4 regions of the Megasphaera sp. AF13-6AC genome follow, and region 1 is predicted to be linked to each of the others. Evidence: riboswitches for the same ligand, from Rfam matches in the RefSeq annotation. Region 1 holds a riboswitch; each other region holds the start of a gene.
What was found. A riboswitch is a leader RNA that binds a small molecule or an ion and turns the genes downstream of it on or off. The one in region 1 is predicted to bind S-adenosylmethionine.
Positions count from the first base shown of each region.

Region 2: linked by a shared signal. The riboswitch ahead of metK (methionine adenosyltransferase) and the one ahead of PGX78_RS02870 (MetQ/NlpA family ABC transporter substrate-binding protein) in region 1 are both predicted to bind S-adenosylmethionine.
Region 3: linked by a shared signal. The riboswitch ahead of PGX78_RS00840 (branched-chain amino acid transport system II carrier protein) and the one ahead of PGX78_RS02870 (MetQ/NlpA family ABC transporter substrate-binding protein) in region 1 are both predicted to bind S-adenosylmethionine.
Region 4: linked by a shared signal. The riboswitch ahead of PGX78_RS02015 (methionine ABC transporter ATP-binding protein) and the one ahead of PGX78_RS02870 (MetQ/NlpA family ABC transporter substrate-binding protein) in region 1 are both predicted to bind S-adenosylmethionine.

Region 1 covers NZ_JAQCUN010000027.1:6,321-10,571, reverse strand. Annotated here, with positions in the region: gene PGX78_RS02875 (FAD-binding oxidoreductase) at 1-1,307, shown strand, start outside; SAM riboswitch class I at 1,410-1,508, shown strand; gene PGX78_RS02870 (MetQ/NlpA family ABC transporter substrate-binding protein) at 1,596-2,414, shown strand; gene PGX78_RS02865 (Na+/H+ antiporter NhaC family protein) at 2,482-3,912, opposite strand; gene megL (methionine gamma-lyase) at 4,110-4,251, opposite strand, start outside.
Region 2 covers NZ_JAQCUN010000004.1:19,511-23,761, reverse strand. Annotated here, with positions in the region: gene priA (primosomal protein N') at 1-1,269, opposite strand, end outside; gene metK (methionine adenosyltransferase) at 1,323-2,522, opposite strand; SAM riboswitch class I at 2,580-2,682, opposite strand; gene coaBC (bifunctional phosphopantothenoylcysteine decarboxylase/phosphopantothenate--cysteine ligase CoaBC) at 2,811-4,019, opposite strand; gene rpoZ (DNA-directed RNA polymerase subunit omega) at 4,037-4,246, opposite strand.
Region 3 covers NZ_JAQCUN010000006.1:4,456-8,706, reverse strand. Annotated here, with positions in the region: gene PGX78_RS00850 (DNA polymerase IV) at 60-1,265, shown strand; gene PGX78_RS00845 (hypothetical protein) at 1,272-1,559, shown strand; SAM riboswitch class I at 1,979-2,083, shown strand; gene PGX78_RS00840 (branched-chain amino acid transport system II carrier protein) at 2,156-3,457, shown strand; gene PGX78_RS00835 (helix-turn-helix domain-containing protein) at 3,462-4,091, shown strand; gene PGX78_RS00830 (IS3 family transposase) at 4,115-4,251, shown strand, end outside.
Region 4 covers NZ_JAQCUN010000016.1:10,471-14,721, reverse strand. Annotated here, with positions in the region: gene rpoD (RNA polymerase sigma factor RpoD) at 1-105, shown strand, start outside; gene PGX78_RS02020 (methionine ABC transporter permease) at 172-825, opposite strand; gene PGX78_RS02015 (methionine ABC transporter ATP-binding protein) at 806-1,849, opposite strand; SAM riboswitch class I at 1,932-2,027, opposite strand; gene hpf (ribosome hibernation-promoting factor, HPF/YfiA family) at 2,199-2,723, shown strand; gene PGX78_RS02005 (phosphate ABC transporter substrate-binding protein) at 3,066-3,956, shown strand; gene pstC (phosphate ABC transporter permease subunit PstC) at 4,009-4,251, shown strand, end outside.

The DNA.
Region 1 (4,251 bases):
ATCAAACGGACTATGAATCGGATCCTAAGCTGTTTCATATGCCCGAAGCAGCCGTTGCTCCCGCATCGTCCGAAGAAATTTCACAAATTCTCAAATTGGCCAACCGCTACAAAGTTCCCGTCACGGTCCGTTCGGGAGGTACCAGTCTTGCAGACGGTGCTATTCCTGTCTGCGGCGGCCTCGTCCTTTTAATGGAACGGCTGAATAAAATTTTGGAACTTAATGAAGAAGGCATGTACATGACTGTCGAGGCGGGTGTGCGTACCATTGATTTACAAAATCGTGCCAAATCAGCCGGTTTTCTGTATGCCGGCGATCCGTCCAGCTCGGAAAGCAGTCTTATCGGCGGCAATCTGGCAACGAATGCCGGCGGTCTAAAAGCCGTTCGTTACGGTGTTACGCGCCATCAAGTCTACGCCCTTGAAGTCGTTACACCGACAGGCGAAATCGTCGAAGTAGGCGGCATCTTAAAAAAATGCTCTACAGGCTACTGTCTGGAACAATTAATTATCGGCAGCGAAGGAACTCTCGGTATTATTACGAAAGTTACAGTGAAGCTCACGCCTTTGCCGCCGTATCGTTTTGACGTCTTGGCCGTCTATGACTCGCCTACTCCGGCTCTGCATATGGTACCGCAGTTGATTAAAGCCGGCATTGAGCCTACGAGTATTGAATATATGGATAACTCATATGTTCGCGGCTGTGCCGATTATTGCGGATATGAAAATATGCCCGGTTATGAAAAAGGCGTATATGTCATCATAACGGTTGAAACGTATGACGCAGACGATGCGGATAAAAAGATGGAACAAGTAGCCGATATTTGCGAACAATCAGGTGCCGTGGATGTTCTTGAAGCGGACGATCGCATTTGGAACATGCGACGTAATTGCCAGACTTCTGTCGAGTTGATCAGCAAAGTCTTTTTGACGGATGACGTAGTTGTCCCTGTTCACCGCATTGCCGATACAATTGAAAAAATCATGGACATCGGGAATGCATATCCTTTTGAAGTAAAGATCAATGCTCATATCGGTGACGGGAATCTTCATATCGTCTTATGCAAAACGGACATGTCTGATGAAATGTGGGAAAAATCGGTCGAAGCCTTCCACAACGAAGTCTATGCCTATGCATATTCCGTCGGAGGCCGCCTGGCCGGTGAACACGGCATCGGTGCCAAAAAATTACGCTATATGGAAAAGTTTACGCCTGAAGGAGAAAAGTACCTGATGCGTACGATAAAAAACGCACTGGATCCCAATAACATTCTTAATCCAGGAAAGATCTTAAACTTCCAAGAATAAGTACTTCTATCCCCATTTTATACTGTACTTTTTTAGTAGAAATAAATCGTTGACAGATTTATTTCCACGATGTTATAATACGGAACATCAATTATATATGTGATTTCATCAAGAGCAATTGAGGGATACGGCCCGATGACATTGCGGCAACCCCCGCCAGGGAAGGTGCCAAGTCCGACGGCATATGCCGGCAGATGAACGGAAAAGATAAGAAAAGCCGTCATCTGAATGACGGCTTTTTTGTATGAGCTCCACATCATAAGCTTTTTAATGAAAGGATGTTATATTATGAAAATTTCCCTGAAAAAAGGCCTCACCTTGGCCCTCATCGTAGCAACTGCCGCGTTTATTACCGGTTGCGGCGGCAATAATTCTGCCGGCGGCGATAACAAAGAAATTAAAATTGGCGTAACTGCCGGCCCGCATGCGGAAGTTATGGATGAAGTCGCTAAAGAAGCGGCTAAACAGGGCATTACGGTTAAAGTCGTCGAATTTAACGACTATGTACAACCCAATACGGCATTGGCTCAAAAAGATTTGGATATGAACTCCTTCCAACATCAGCCCTACTTGGATAATGTCGTCAAAAAACAAGGTCTCGATTTAAAGTCCATCGGCAAAACGATTATCCTTCCCATGGGTGTTTTCTCGCACAAGTATAAATCACTTGATCAGGTAGCCGACGGTTCTACGGTGGCCATCCCTAATGACCCTACGAACGGGGCCAGAGCCCTGTTACTGTTGCAACAAGCTAAGTTAATTACGTTAAAAGACGGCAAGACTGTCGATGCAACAGTTGCAGACATTGTCAGCAACCCGAAAAATCTGAAGATTACGGAACTCGATGCGGCTCAAATCGCTCGTTCTCTCGATGATATGGACTTAGCTTGCGTAAACACGAACTACGCTATTCCGGCCGGCTTGAATCCGCAAAAGGATGCTCTTGTTGTTGAAGATAAGAGTTCGCCTTACGCTAATGTCATTGCCGTTCGTGCCGACGACGTAAATAATGAAACATATAAAAAGTTGGTAGAAATTTACCAATCCGAACCGATTCGTAAGTTTATTGAAGAGCACTTCCAAGGCTCCATCCTTCCTGCATTTTAAATGCGGACATAAAAATCCCTGCCTTCGGGCAGGGATTTTTATGTCTGTAAAAGGATAGTGTCCGTGTTTATTTTGCCAAAGCGTCAACCTTGCTTTGCGCCGTTTCATGCTCGTAATTCCACGGATCTTTTCTGATAAATCCGTCCGAAAAAGGAACAAAAACGGATATAATAGCGGAAATAGCTAAAAGATAGAGAAACCAAGTGTACGGCAAAACTTCAAGCGGTGATACGGCTCCGGCTGTAAAGCCCGTAACGATAAGCATCTGTGCCCCGTACGGAATGAGACCCTGAAAAATAGACGAAAACGTACTGAGCAGGGCCGCCGAGCGACGAGGATCCACTTTAAAGCGATAACAAAGTTTCTTTGCCATTTCCCCGTTAATAATAATAGAAACCGTATTATTAGCCAAGGCAATGTCCGTAATGGAAACAAGCCCGGAAATACCGATTTGTGCCGACTTGCTGCCCGTAATAAATTTCTCCACTGAATGAAGCAGGAAAGCAATACCTCCCGCCCTGCTCACCATAGCAGCCAAACCGCCTGTCAGAAGCGACAAGAGAAAGATATCAAACATTCCCGAAAAGCCCTTATAAATAGCCTGCATAAAGGACAAAAATGTTAAATCCCCGTAAGCCATCCCGATGATGCCTGCCAAAACCGTACCGCCTACTAAGACGAGAAATACGTCTACGCCTGCAACGGCCGTAACAAGAACAACAATATACGGAAGGATTTTGATCAGACTGTACGGATGTTCTCCCGAGCATACGGCTCCGTCCGATCCGCCGAAGATAACAAGAAGTACAAAGGTAATCACGGCCGGCACAATAGTCAACCAAAGATTTAATTTAAATTTATCCTTCATTTCACAGCCTTGCGTACGCGTAGACGCAATGGTCGTATCCGAAATGATGGACAAATTATCTCCGAGCATAGCCCCGCCGATAAGGCAACCGAGGACCAGTCCTAAAGGAGTACCGGACTTTTCAGCAATAGCTACGGCAATAGGACCTACAGCCGCACAACAGCCTACAGATGTACCGGTTGCCGTAGAAATGAAAGCCGAAATAAGAAATACACCGGCTGCCAGATACTGAGGCGGAATATACGTCAGCCCCAAGTTGACCGTAGAATCTATACCGCCCATAGCCTTGCACACTACGGCAAAGCCTCCGGCTAACAGGAAAATCATACACATAATTAAAATATCGGGATTTCCGCAACCTTCAATGAAAGTATTAAACTTATCACTAAATTTTCCTTTCAATAAGGCAAATGCTACGATAATACCGATGATAGAGGCCAACGGTGCAGGAAACTGATAAAAGGGCATTTCCACACCCTGCATTTGTAAAATAATCCCGGCCCCCAAGTACACGCCTACAAATACAATAAAAGGGAATAACGCCGTCCCGTTCGGCTTTATCTCGTCATCTTTTCGTTCAGACTGAACCGCCTCTTCTTCTTTTCTTACTTCATCCTTATTTCCGTCCACTGACCAACACTCTCCTTTGCAACAAGTAAAGTAATATACAACGTACTTTAATCTTTGTACATCCTATCACATACATATATTGGGGTGTAATATTAAAAAGTTTGGTATATTCATAGATATTTAATATATATGGTTTCTACATTTTTTATAAAAGGCGATAACCTTCCGGTCATCGCCTTTTATCTTTTACTGCCTTCTTATTTCACTTTATCCAATGCCTGTTTCAAATCGTCAATAATATCTTGAGCATCTTCCAAGCCAACGGACAGCCGAACCAAGCCTTCACTGATACCGGCAGCTTTCAACTCTTCCGCCGTATACGGAGAATGAGTCATTGTA
Region 2 (4,251 bases), on a different contig from region 1:
CGGGGTAGCACTGCCCAATATAACCGGAGCTTTGTAATAAGAAGCACGTTTTCTTGCCACTTCTACGGCATGATAACGAGGGGTCTCATCTTGCTTATACGAACTGTCGTGTTCTTCATCGATTATGACCAATCCCAAATCGGCAAAGGGAGTAAATACGGCAGAGCGAGCTCCGATACAAACGGCACTCTCACCCGTTGCCATACGGCGGCGATTGTTTTCCCGTTCGCCCTTGGACAATTGACTATGCATAACCGTCACCTCGTTGGCAAAACGTGCCGTAAAGCGACGCACAATTTGTCCGGTTAAGGCTATTTCGGGGACCAGAAGAAGAACCTGCTTGCCCTTGCGAATTATTTTTTCGGCAAGCCGCATGTACACTTCCGTTTTACCGCTACCCGTAACGCCGCGCATGACCCAAGTCCGGCTTGTCGCATCGGTTTCTACAGCCTGCACGGCGGCTTCCTGCTCTGCCGTTAAGGTCCATTTTTCATCTTTTTCGGCGGCAGTAGGCAGGTAAACCGTCTCTTTTTCTCTGTAAAAGACTTCGACAAAATCCGTCTCGCTTAAATGATTGATTACGACTCTTCCGTAACCGGCTTCCATTAAAGTATCAAAGGATGCTTCCTTTTTCTCTTCCAAAAAAGACAATAATCGGGCCTGTTGTTTTTTACGAGCCAATATTTTGTCAACGTCCGTTTTTATGAATCGCAACCATTTTTTTGTCTTAGGCCCTATCTTATTTAAAACTCGTTCAGACCTCAATAAAATCCCCTTATTTACCAAGGAATCCAAGGCTTGCGGATCCACTCGGCACAACAGGTCCCTTTCTCTATGCTCCTTCCGATCCGATACGGAGGATAAAACTTGTCGTTCCGCTTCCGTTAACGCCGCAGGAATATCCGCTTCGGCACGAAGTTTCACTTCGTAATCATAGGCTATACCGTGTTTTTCAATGAAAAAAAGACGTAGTGCATCAGCCAGGTTGCAGACATAATATTGACTGATCCATAAGGCGGTCGCCATAATTTCATCCTGTTTTCCTGGTTGAACAGATAAAACAGCCTGAATGGGCTTTAGTTTAAATTCTGGAATTTGTGTGAGTTCATCTTCTGTAGAAACTACGATACCCTCTTCCCTTCGAGTGCCGAAGGGGACCAGAACACGAGCTCCGATAACAATACGCTCTTTCAAACTATCCGGAACTAAGTATGTAAAAGTTTTTTGCAGCCCTTTGGCTGTTATATTAATGATGACATGAGCAATCATACAGGCTCCTGAAAAGGGGGAGACCTGAAACGGTCCCCCCCGAATGTAAGAACTTATAAACCGGCTTCTTTGCGAAGGATTTCGGCTTTATCCGTTTTTTCCCACGGTAAATCGAGATCGTTGCGGCCGAAGTGACCGTATGCAGCCGTTTGTTTGTATATAGGACGTTGCAAATCGAGCATCTTAATAATGCCGGCAGGACGCAAATCGAAGTGTTTGCGAATCAGTTCAACTACCTTATCGTGATCGCACTTTCCGGTACCGAAAGTTTCTACGCGAATAGAGACGGGATGTGCTACACCGATGGCATAGGCCAACTGGAGTTCACATTTATCAGCCAAGCCGGCAGCGACGATATTCTTGGCAACGTAACGAGCCGCATAAGCAGCGGAACGGTCTACCTTCGTGGGATCCTTACCGGAGAAAGCACCGCCGCCGTGACGTGCCATGCCGCCGTATGTATCGACAATGATTTTACGTCCCGTTAAACCGGCATCCCCTTGGGGACCGCCGATAACAAAGCGACCGGTCGGATTGATAAAGAGTTTCGTATTTTCATCAAATAATCCGTCAGCCAAGACGGGTTTAATGACAAATTCAATCAAGTCTTTTTCAATTTGCTCACGGGTTACTTCCGGACTGTGTTGTGCGGAAATAACAATGGTATCCACATGTACGGGTTTACCGTCATCATATTCGACCGTAACCTGTGTTTTGCCGTCGGGACGCAAATAGGTAAGTGTACCGTCTTTGCGAACCTTCGTCAATTGGCGAGACAGTCTGTGTGCCAAGGAAATAGGTAACGGCATGTATTCTTCCGTTTCATTCGTAGCATACCCGAACATGAGACCCTGATCACCGGCGCCGATAGCGTCGAATTCGTCTTTGTCACCGCCTTTTGCATCTTTGGCTTCTTTAGCTTCATCAACACCCATGGCAATATCGGATGATTGTTCGTCTAAAGATACTAAAACACCGCAAGTATCGCAGTCGAAACCGTATTTAGCACGAGTATAACCGATGTCGCGCACCGTTTCTCGAATAATTTTAGGAATATCAACATAACAACTTGTCGATATTTCCCCTACAACATGGACTAACCCGGTTGTTACCAAGGTTTCGCAAGCCACGCGGGCATTTGTATCTTGAGCTAAGATGGCGTCCAAAATACCGTCGGAAATTTGGTCAGCCATTTTATCGGGATGGCCTTCCGTTACCGATTCGGATGTAAAAAATTCGCGGTTTTTTGCCATTCGTATAAACCTCCTGTTTCATAAATAAAAAAATCCCTCTACAAAAGAGGGGATAACTACCCATCTTTCGGCCTTACGGCTGTTGGACTTAGCACCTTTTCCAAGTAGAAGGTTGCTGCGGCATCACAGGGCCATTCCCTCCGCCGACTCTTGATGGAACTATATGTTGTTTTGACTGATAACAATTATAAAGTAGGTCACAAAAAATTGCAAGGGTAAATATAAATTTTTACAACATTTGAAAAAAGGCGAAATTTCGAGCTTTTCACTCGAAATTCCGCTTCTTCTCTACAGATTCTTTTTGTTGTATATGTCAATGACTCGATCTATGATTCTTTCAGCCAATTCATCCTTGCTCATCAGCGGCTGTTCTTCTACCGTCCCGTCGGGGTAAATAAAGGCACCTATATTGGTAGTACCCTTAAAGCCTGCACCTTCCGCCGTTATATCGTTAGCTACGAGCATATCCAGATTCTTTTTAGCCACCTTGCCCTTGCCGTATTTGATAACATCCGTCGTTTCTGCGGCAAAACCTACAAGTATACGATTTCCCTTACGTTGTCCCAAGGAAAAAAGAATGTCGTCATTTTTAACAAGATTCAGCGTTAATTTGTCATCGTTCTTTTTAATTTTCTGCTGTGCCCGCACTGCCGGCCTGTAGTCAGCGACGGCGGCAGCCTTAATAACAATATTCGCATCATCATATAAGCGATCTACGGCCTCTTTCATCTCTCCTGTCGTCATGACATCGACACGATTGACCTTAAAGGGGGTCACAAGGTCTGTAGGAGCCGCTACCAAAGTTACGTCGGCACCGCATTTGGCTGCCGCCCTGGCAATGGCGAATCCCATGCGCCCGCTGGAATGATTTCCTATATAACGCACCGGGTCCAGGGCTTCGCGCGTACCGCCGGCAGTGACGATGACCTTTTGCCCGCACAACTCTTTTCGTTCATCTGCTACATATTCAAGCGCTTCTATAATACGTTCCGGAGCGGGCAAACGGCCGGCACCGACAGTCCCGCACGCTAACACTCCCGAATCGGGCTGCATAATCGTATAACCGCAATCTTTCAGGATTTGTACATTCCTTTGAACGATTTTGTTGTTCCACATATTCGTGTTCATGGCGGGACAGACCATTACAGGTGCCGTCGTAGCCATTAATACGGTTGTCGCCATATCGTCGGCAACACCGTTGGCCGCTTTACCGATAATATTGGCTGTTGCCGGTGCTACAAGGACTACGTGAGCCCATTCGGCCAAGGCGATATGCTCTACATGAAACTCCGGTACGTCGGCGAACATAGAAACGGCTACGGGATTGCCCGAAATCTCACGCAACGTTAAAGGCGTAATAAATTCCGTCGCATGCTTTGTCATAACGCATTTAACCTGAGCACCCTGCTTGCGTAACGTACTGGCAATAATAGCCGTCTTATAAGCAGCTATGCCGCCGCTTATGATAAGTAGGACATGCTTGTCTCGCAAAGACATGAGAAGTCACCCTCGCTTTATTTTATACCTGCTTGAGGTGTTTCATATTTAATTTTGCCTTCATTAATTTCTTCCATAGCCACGGAAACAACCTTATTTGTATTTACATCTACAAACGGAGCATCACCGTCCGTCAACTCTCTGGCTCTTTTTGCCGCTAAGGTAACCAGTGTATATTTACTGTCCACTTTTTTCATTAATGATTCCAGCGTCGGTTGAATTAACATAATTA
Region 3 (4,251 bases), on a different contig from region 1:
TATATTTATTTTGAACAAAATTGTATAATGTTATAACCGACGGGAAAGGGGGAAGTTTTGTGGTCAGACGATGGATTATGCACGTCGATATGGATGCTTTCTATGCGTCCGTAGAACAACGGGATAATCCCGAACTTCGCGGTCGTCCCGTCATTGTAGGCGGTACAAGTGATCGCGGTGTTGTTGCCACGGCTTCCTATGAAGCACGAGCTTACGGTGTTCATTCCGCACTGGGCACAAAGAAGGCCAGACAATTATGTCCCGACGGGATCTTTTTGCCTCCGCGGATTGCCTATTACCGTACTATTTCCCGTCAAATCAGGAAGATATTCGAAGGGTATTCACCGTATATAGAGCCGCTTTCTTTAGATGAAGCATTTTTAGATATATCGGGGTTGTATGGATATTATAAGGATGTTTTGGAAGTCGGGCGGGCTGTAAAGAAGGACATTAAAGAACAGACCGGTCTTGTTGCATCGGCCGGTATCGGACCGAATAAATTTCTGGCTAAGCTTGCATCCGATTTGGACAAACCCGACGGATTGGTCTGTATTCCTTATGGAAAAGAAGAGGAATTGTTAGCACCTTTACCTATTCGTAAGATTTGGGGTGTCGGCAAGGTAACAGAAAATCGCCTTTTGGCTGCCGGGTACGATACAATAGGCAGTATTGCGGCTGCCTCTCCCGATAAGTTGCGCCCTCTTGTAGGTAATCAGGCTGAGCGGCTTTATGAATTGGCTCACGGAAGAGATTACAGACGAGTTGAAACGGCTCAGCAGGTGAAATCGATAGGTAATGAACAAACATATGAAAATGACTTGGTCTTACAGGAAGATGTGGATCGGCAGTTACGTCTCTTGGCTGAAGAAGTAGCACATCGCTTGCGTAAACACGGGTTGATGGGGCGTACAATAACTTTGAAAATACGGTATAATGATTTTACGACAGAGACGAGGTCGGAGTCGTCTGAATCTATAGGTCTTTATACAGAAGAACAGCTTTATTTTTCCGCACGAAAGTTATATGCTAAGAAGATAAGAAAGGGTTCTGTACGGTTACTGGGGATTACGGTCAGTAAATTGCAGACCGCCATTATCCAGGACTCTCTCTTTGCGAAAGACCCGACAACCCAAAAACGGTTAGCTGATGAAAAGGTAACGACGGCTATCGATAAATTACAGGAACGATTCGGAAAACGTGCTGTTATGAAAGGTTTTTTGTGGGAAGCGGAAAGTAGTGTCAAAGAAGTGAAAGAAAAGGAGTAATGATATATGGCAATGTTTAAAGTGGCGGCACATACCGGTGCCGATAACCAGGGCTGGATCGGGTATGATGAAGAAACGAAGGAAATAACGGTCTGTCTTCAAGATGAGGCTTTAAAAAAAGCGGCTTATGAATATTTATCTACGCCGAAAGTACTGAAACGGTTCACCGGGCTTACAGAATTTGAAGAAATATCAGGCATGCCGAATGATAGTTTAGATATGTTCAAACTTGCATTGGGTAAAATTTGGGAGGCGACAACCGTATATATTGACTGGAGTCGTCCGGTTGAGTAGAACTTATACACAGGTTATGCACATTGTTGAGAAAATTATGTGCATAACTTTTTTTGTGCCTAAAACAAGCTGTTTTTAGGCCGTGTACATTGGTAACACTTTAAATAAAATGTGGATAAATCTAAAATGATAAGGATATGAAATAAAAATATCATCATATAAATAGCATAAATAAGCCGTTTTATTTCACTTCCTTTTATTTGAGGTAATGTGTATAAATTTCTTTGCAATGGGGATGGTTGGTGTGAATGCGCAGTAATAACTGAAAAGAAAATCAACCTTTGCGCTTAAAACTAAGATGTAAACAGGCACGGATCCCCGTATTATCCACAGAAAGGGCAGATAGATCATACTGTGAATCGAACATGTATTTTATTGACAAGTAAGGGCGATTCCTGTATGATTTCAATCAAATAAAATAATCATCCAGAGCAGCCGAGGGACTGGCCCGTTGAAGCTGCGGCAACCTTCCGACAGGAAAGGTGCCAACTCCAGCGTTACTTGAGGGTGACGACAGATGATATGGCCTGTAATGAATGCGTCATCTGTCAAGATGACGTTTTTTATATGCCGTTGGAAGGAAGGAGTCGGAGGACATGAATGACAGCCGTATTAAGCATAAATCGGTTACAGTCAAAGACGTGCTGATTTTGGGGTTTGCTTTTTTTGCTACATATTTTGGCGCGGGGAATCTTATTTTTCCGCCACAACTGGGGTTTGTCAGCGGGTCCTCTTACGGGCCGGCATTGGCAGGACTGACGTTGTCGGGAATTTTATTACCTATTTTTGCCCTTCTTATTATTTCCCGATATGGTGATGTACGCCGTATTACGGAGAGGGTCGGCCCTTATACCTATAATATTTTGCTTACCTTATTGATGATTGTTTGTATTTTCGTATCTATTCCCCGGACGTGTGCTACGGCTATTCAGTTAGGAATACAGGGAAACTTTTCTAATATTCCTTTTATTCCCGGAGTCGTTCTTTATTTCTTACTTTCTTATTGGATTACGTCGGATGAAACGAGTGTACTTGATAAGGTAGGCAAATTCTTGACTCCTTTGTTAGCCTTGATTCTAATGGTTATCGGAGTGTTAGGAGTAGTAGCCCCCATTGGAACTCCCGCAGAGCCGACCGTAACCAACTCCTTTACCAATGCTTTTTTGGGCGGTTATAATACGGGAGATGTTTTGGTCAGTTTTATTATGGCGTCTTTGTTTATACAGTCCGTTGAGAACAAAGGGTATGTTGAAAGTCGGGAACGTAATCGCATGATGTTTTATTGCGGTGCCGTATCGGTTATTTTGTTATTTATTATTTACGGCAGCCTCTTGTTTATGGGGGCTTGTGTAAGTGCCGATGTATCGGCGGATACGGGCCGTGCAGAGCTTTTAGTTTTGGTTATTAAGCGTGTCGGCGGGGCTGTTATGTTGCCCATGGGTGTAGCCGTTATCCTTGCGTGTTTAACGACTGCTGTCGGACAGATTGCGGCTGTTGCCGATTTCTTCCGTACGGCGTCAAATAATCGTGTGAGCTATAAGGCCGTTGCTATTACGACCTGTATACTTTCGGCATTGACGGCTCTTCTCGGCGTGGACGGTATTGTCGAATATATCGGTTGGATTTTCGGTGTCAGTTATCCGCCGGTTTTGGCACTTATGGTATTGGGAACGTTCGCCTCTTTTATTTCTTATAATGAAGCTTATAAAGGAGCTATTTATGCTGTTACAGCCTATGCACTTGTAGAAGCGTTACCCGGACTTAGTGGTCTGGAAGCAGCAAAATCCATCGTTTCCGCCATGCCTTTGTCGGCAGTCGGATTTGGTTGGGTTACTCCGTTTGTAGTCGGTCTTATTGTCGGAAGTGTTGTAGGTCATATGAGACGACAGAATGTATAAATGCATGCATAAAAAAGAAGGTTTCTCTTATGTTGAACTGCACCCCAAAAATTGGACACAATTTTTGGAGGTGCAGTTTTTTATGTCAAAATATTCAAAAGAAGTAAAAGAAAAGGCTATTTATCTTTCTGAAAAAGGATGGAATTCTTTTAGCATTGCTAAAGAACTTGGGATTCCAGAAAGTACTGTAAATGGGTGGTTACTTAAATTTAAGATTAATCATAATATAAATAGAAAAATGGTTAAACGGGTATTTTCAGCAGACTTCAAACGTAAAGTTATTGAAACCAGATGGAAAAATAAGTTATCCTTTAAGGAAGTAGCAGAACATTTTAATTTAGATAATCCTAGCCTAATCGCATCATGGCAAAAAAGATACTTAGATGAAGGAATCTCAGGATTACAACCTAAACCTAAAGGTAGACTATCTATGAAACCGAAAAAACTAATACCACCCACAAAAGATCAAAGTATTAAATCAGACAAAGAACGGATAAAAGAACTAGAAGCTGAAATCGCTCGGTTGAAGTATGAAATGTCTTTTTACGATGACTTTATGAAAGAAATGCGTGAAATTGCTAAACCCAATAGAGCTGTAAAAAAAAAGCACAAACAATTGCCATCGAAAGATTAAGAAAAATATATCCCCTTCAGTTTATGCTCGAGTACTTTGGCATTAGTCGTAGTACATATTATGCACGCTTAGCTAGCATAAAAAAGGGAGACAAATATGCAGAGGAACGAGAAGCTATTCGCACACTTGTGGCGATGAATAAAGGACGTTATGGGTATCG
Region 4 (4,251 bases), on a different contig from region 1:
CAACATTTTAACGTTACGCGTGAACGTATTCGCCAGATTGAAGGCAAGGCGCTCAGTAAATTGCGTAACTGGGGCAAGCGCGAAAAAATTAAAGACTTTTTATAAGATATAAGAGATGAAAAGAAGAGACCCGTGTCCGCACGGGCCTCTTCTTTGTGTTTACACTGAAATTTAGCGTTTATTTGTTTTACGAGAAAGGAAATCGCCGAAGGCTTGAATGGCGTTGACGCCTATGATTAAGATGACAATAGTCGCCAACATGACGTCCGTACGGAATCGCTGGTAGCCGTAACGAATGGCAATGTCCCCCAAACCGCCGCCGCCGACGGCACCGGCCATGGCGGAAGAACCGATAAGGCTGACGATAAGAACCGTAATGTTGTTGATAATAGTAGGCAAAGCTTCGGGTAACAAGACTTTGCGAATAATTTGAAAGGGAGTAGCGCCCATGGATTGAGCCGCCTCAATGAGACCGTAGTCGATGTCGCGTACGGACGTTTCGACCAAACGGCTGAGGAATGGAATGGCGACAATCGTCAAGGGAACGCAAGCCGCCAAGGTACCGATGGAGGTGCCGGCTACCAGTTTGGTAAAGGGAATGATGGCAACCATGAGAATGATAAAGGGCACGGAACGAATGATGTTGACAATCGTGCCGAAGACTCGGTTAATCGGTGCATTCTCAAGGATATGCCCCTTGTCTGTCGTAACCAAAAGAATGCCCAAGGGGATACCGATGCCGGTAGCAATGATTCCCGAAACGGCAACCATGAATATTGTTTCTTCTACGCCTTGTAATAAGAGTTTAACGATTTCCGGGGACATAGCCGAGGACCTCACTTTCTACGGGTAAGCTTTTAATATAATCAAAGGCCTTTACTTGATTTTCCAAGGAGCCGATAATAGTAAAAATCAGGTAGCCGAAGGGAATGTTTTGAATATAATCGATATTTCCGTACAAAATACTGATATCCGCATCGGAATGACGAATTACATTGGCAATGAGGGGATCGTTCGTAACTTGCCCCTTAAAGCGAACACGAATGAGCATATTGCGGCCTTCTTCGGGTTGATCCGTTACGCCCAGGCGTGTAATGCCTTGGGGGACTTCCGTGTTAATAACGGACTTAACGAATTCCTGCATTGTTTCCGATTGGGGATCCGTGAAAATATCGACAACAGAACCGCACTCTTTAATGTATCCGCCTTCAATAACGGCAACGCGGTCACAAATATCTTTAACAACCGCCATTTCATGAGTGATAAGGATAATCGTGATTTTTAAGCGTTTATTAATATCTTTTAAAAGCTCTAAAATAGAGGTCGTAGTTTGCGGATCCAAGGCGGAAGTGGCTTCATCGCATAAGAGAATTTTAGGATCGCTGGCCAATGCACGGGCGATACCCACCCGTTGTTTTTGTCCGCCTGAAAGCTGGGAAGGATAGTTGAACTTTCTGTCACTTAAACCGACGAGTTCTAAAAGCCCTTCCACCTTATTGGCAATAATGTCCTTCGGGGTGCATGTCAATTCCAAGGGGAAGGCGATATTGTCGAAAACGGTACGTGATGAAAGAAGATTGAAGTGTTGGAAAATCATACCGATAGATTTTCTTTCCTGGCGCAACTGGCTGTCGGAAAGGGACGTCATATCACGGTCATCAATAATAATATGGCCGCTTGTCGGTCTTTCAAGCATGTTAATGCAACGCACGAGGGTCGATTTACCGGCACCGCTTTTGCCGATAATACCGAAGATTTCTCCGGCCTTAATATTCAGGTCGATGCCTCTTAAAGCATTAACCTTCGTTTTAGTACCGTATACTTTGGTAACATTTTTTAAGGTTATCATGAAGGTCGCTCCTTTACGGGGATATAGCTAAATAAAGATAATAAAAAAGCCGTCAACAGGTGACGGCAGTACGTACATACGGCACTCATCTGTCGGAAATCCGCTGGACTTGGCACCTTCCCTTGCGGGGGTTGCCGCAGCATCATAGGGCCAGTCCCTCTGCTGCTCTGGATGAACGGCTATTTAATTACGGATTTGATAGTAGCATGAATTCCGCAACGTTGTCAACGAAAGATTGACAAAAATAAAATATTAAAATTAAGGGAAAAAGAAGGATTTCGGAAACTTATGTCGAATATTATAATTAAGAAGACAAAGAAACGAGTCTTCAGAAAGGATGGGATGTATTATGGCAACAAGTGTACGCGGTAAGAACCTTGAAATAACGGCGGCATTAAAGGATTATGTGCTGAAACACGAAAAGAAAATCATGAAATATTTCGATACTGATGTGACCTTACAGGCCATGCTTTCCGTCGAAAAAGAAAGAAAGATTGCGGAACTTACCCTGAGGGTAGACGGAGTCGTTCTGCGTGTCGTAGAAACGGGCGAAGATATGTATGCAGCCATTGATATCGTATTTGATAAGATGGTGCGGCAGATTCATAAATATAAGACCAAACTGGCCCGGCGCATTAAGGACGGGTCCTTCAAGCCGACCCTTGTCACGGAATCTCCCGAATCGGATGAAGCCTTTGAAGTTGTAAGAACGAAAACCTTTACTCCCCAACCCATGGATGTGGAAGAAGCCATCTTACAGATGAACTTGGTAGGACATGATTTCTTCGTATTTTTAAATGCCGACACGGATAAAATAAGCGTTGTTTACAAGAGAAAACACGGAAAGTACGGATTAATCGAGCCGGAAGCTTAAACATATGATTACAAAAGTGTAAAATAATATCCAATCCCCCTTGTCAAAGTTAAAATGACAAGGGGGATTTTTAATAAAAAAGTCTATAGAATCACGGTTGTTTATAAAATATACTAATTAATGGTTTGGCATATTTTTATCTTATTAATACTCAATTGACCGTCATATAGGCATGCAGTAAGATAATACCTGTTAAGTATAATACGCGTATAGTTGTTTTAAGAAAATTCTTTTTTGCAATACGGGAAGAAAAAGCTTAATAGAAGCTGTTCCGGAAGACCTACTATAAAGAAGAGATACTATTTTATGCGTATTCTACAATAATTACAAAGGAGTTGTCATATGTTTACACGTAGATTTTTAGCAGTATTGGCCCTGGGGGCAAGTCTTGTTTTTACGGCAGCCTGCGGTAACGGCGGCAATACGGCGAAGGAAAAGACGGATATTACCTTTTTCGGCTCGTCAACCTTGGCTCCGGTTGTCACTAAAGCGGGTACGGCTTTTACGGAACAGTACGGTAAATGGAACAAGGCGGACTCGTCTTTGCCCGATGCGGATATTGTAATTAACGTTACGTCCGGCGGTTCCGGTGCAGGCATTAAAGCACTGCTTGACGGTACGGCCGACTTCGGCTTGGTGGCCAGAGAAGTAAAGAGTAGCGAAAAAGAAAAAATAAAAAACTATCAGGAATACAAGGTGGGTATCGATGCATTGACCATTGCCGTCAACCCCAACAATCCCATTGCTAAAATTAAGGATAATTTGACGAGTGATCAAATAAAAAAGATTTTCTCCGGTGAATATAAGACTTGGAATGAAGTGGATCCGTCCCTGCCGGCAACGGAAATTGTCGTTGTAACGAGAGATTTGGGCGGCGGTGCTCATGAAGTATTCCAGGAAAAAATTATGGGGGATACGAAGGTTACGGATAAGGCCATCCAGGCTCCGTCCATGGGAGCTCTCGTAGCCAAAATTATTGAAAATGAAAATGCCGTAGGCTACGCTTCTTACGGGGTAGCTAAGCAAAATGAAGGAAAAATTTTTGCTTTAAAAGTTGACGGTGTCGCAGCTACACCGGAAACGATTGTTGACGGCTCGTACAAGATTCAGCGTCCGTTACTTATCGTCGGTAGCGGTGAACTTACAAAGGTTCAAAGGGCCTTTATGGACTATCTGCGTTCCGATGCGGGACAAAAGCTGATTGAAGCTATGGGATTTATTCCTGTAAAATAGGTTAAAAGAGAACGGACGATTTTCGTCCGTTCTCTCTCTTACGGGGGAGTGTATGAAAAAGAGTGAAAGATTCATTCAATACAGTGTGACGGCAGGGGCCTGGTTCGTCATCGGTCTTTTTGTCTTTTTATTCTTCTTCATATGTCATGAAGGATTGCCTGTAGGCGAAGAAACCGATTGGTTGACCTTCCTGCTTTCTCGCAACTGGAATCCCTTGGGAAATCCGCCTGAGTTGGGGATTTTTCCCATGATTTGCGGCAGCTTGTATGTATCCTTATTGGCCGTTTTGTTGGCA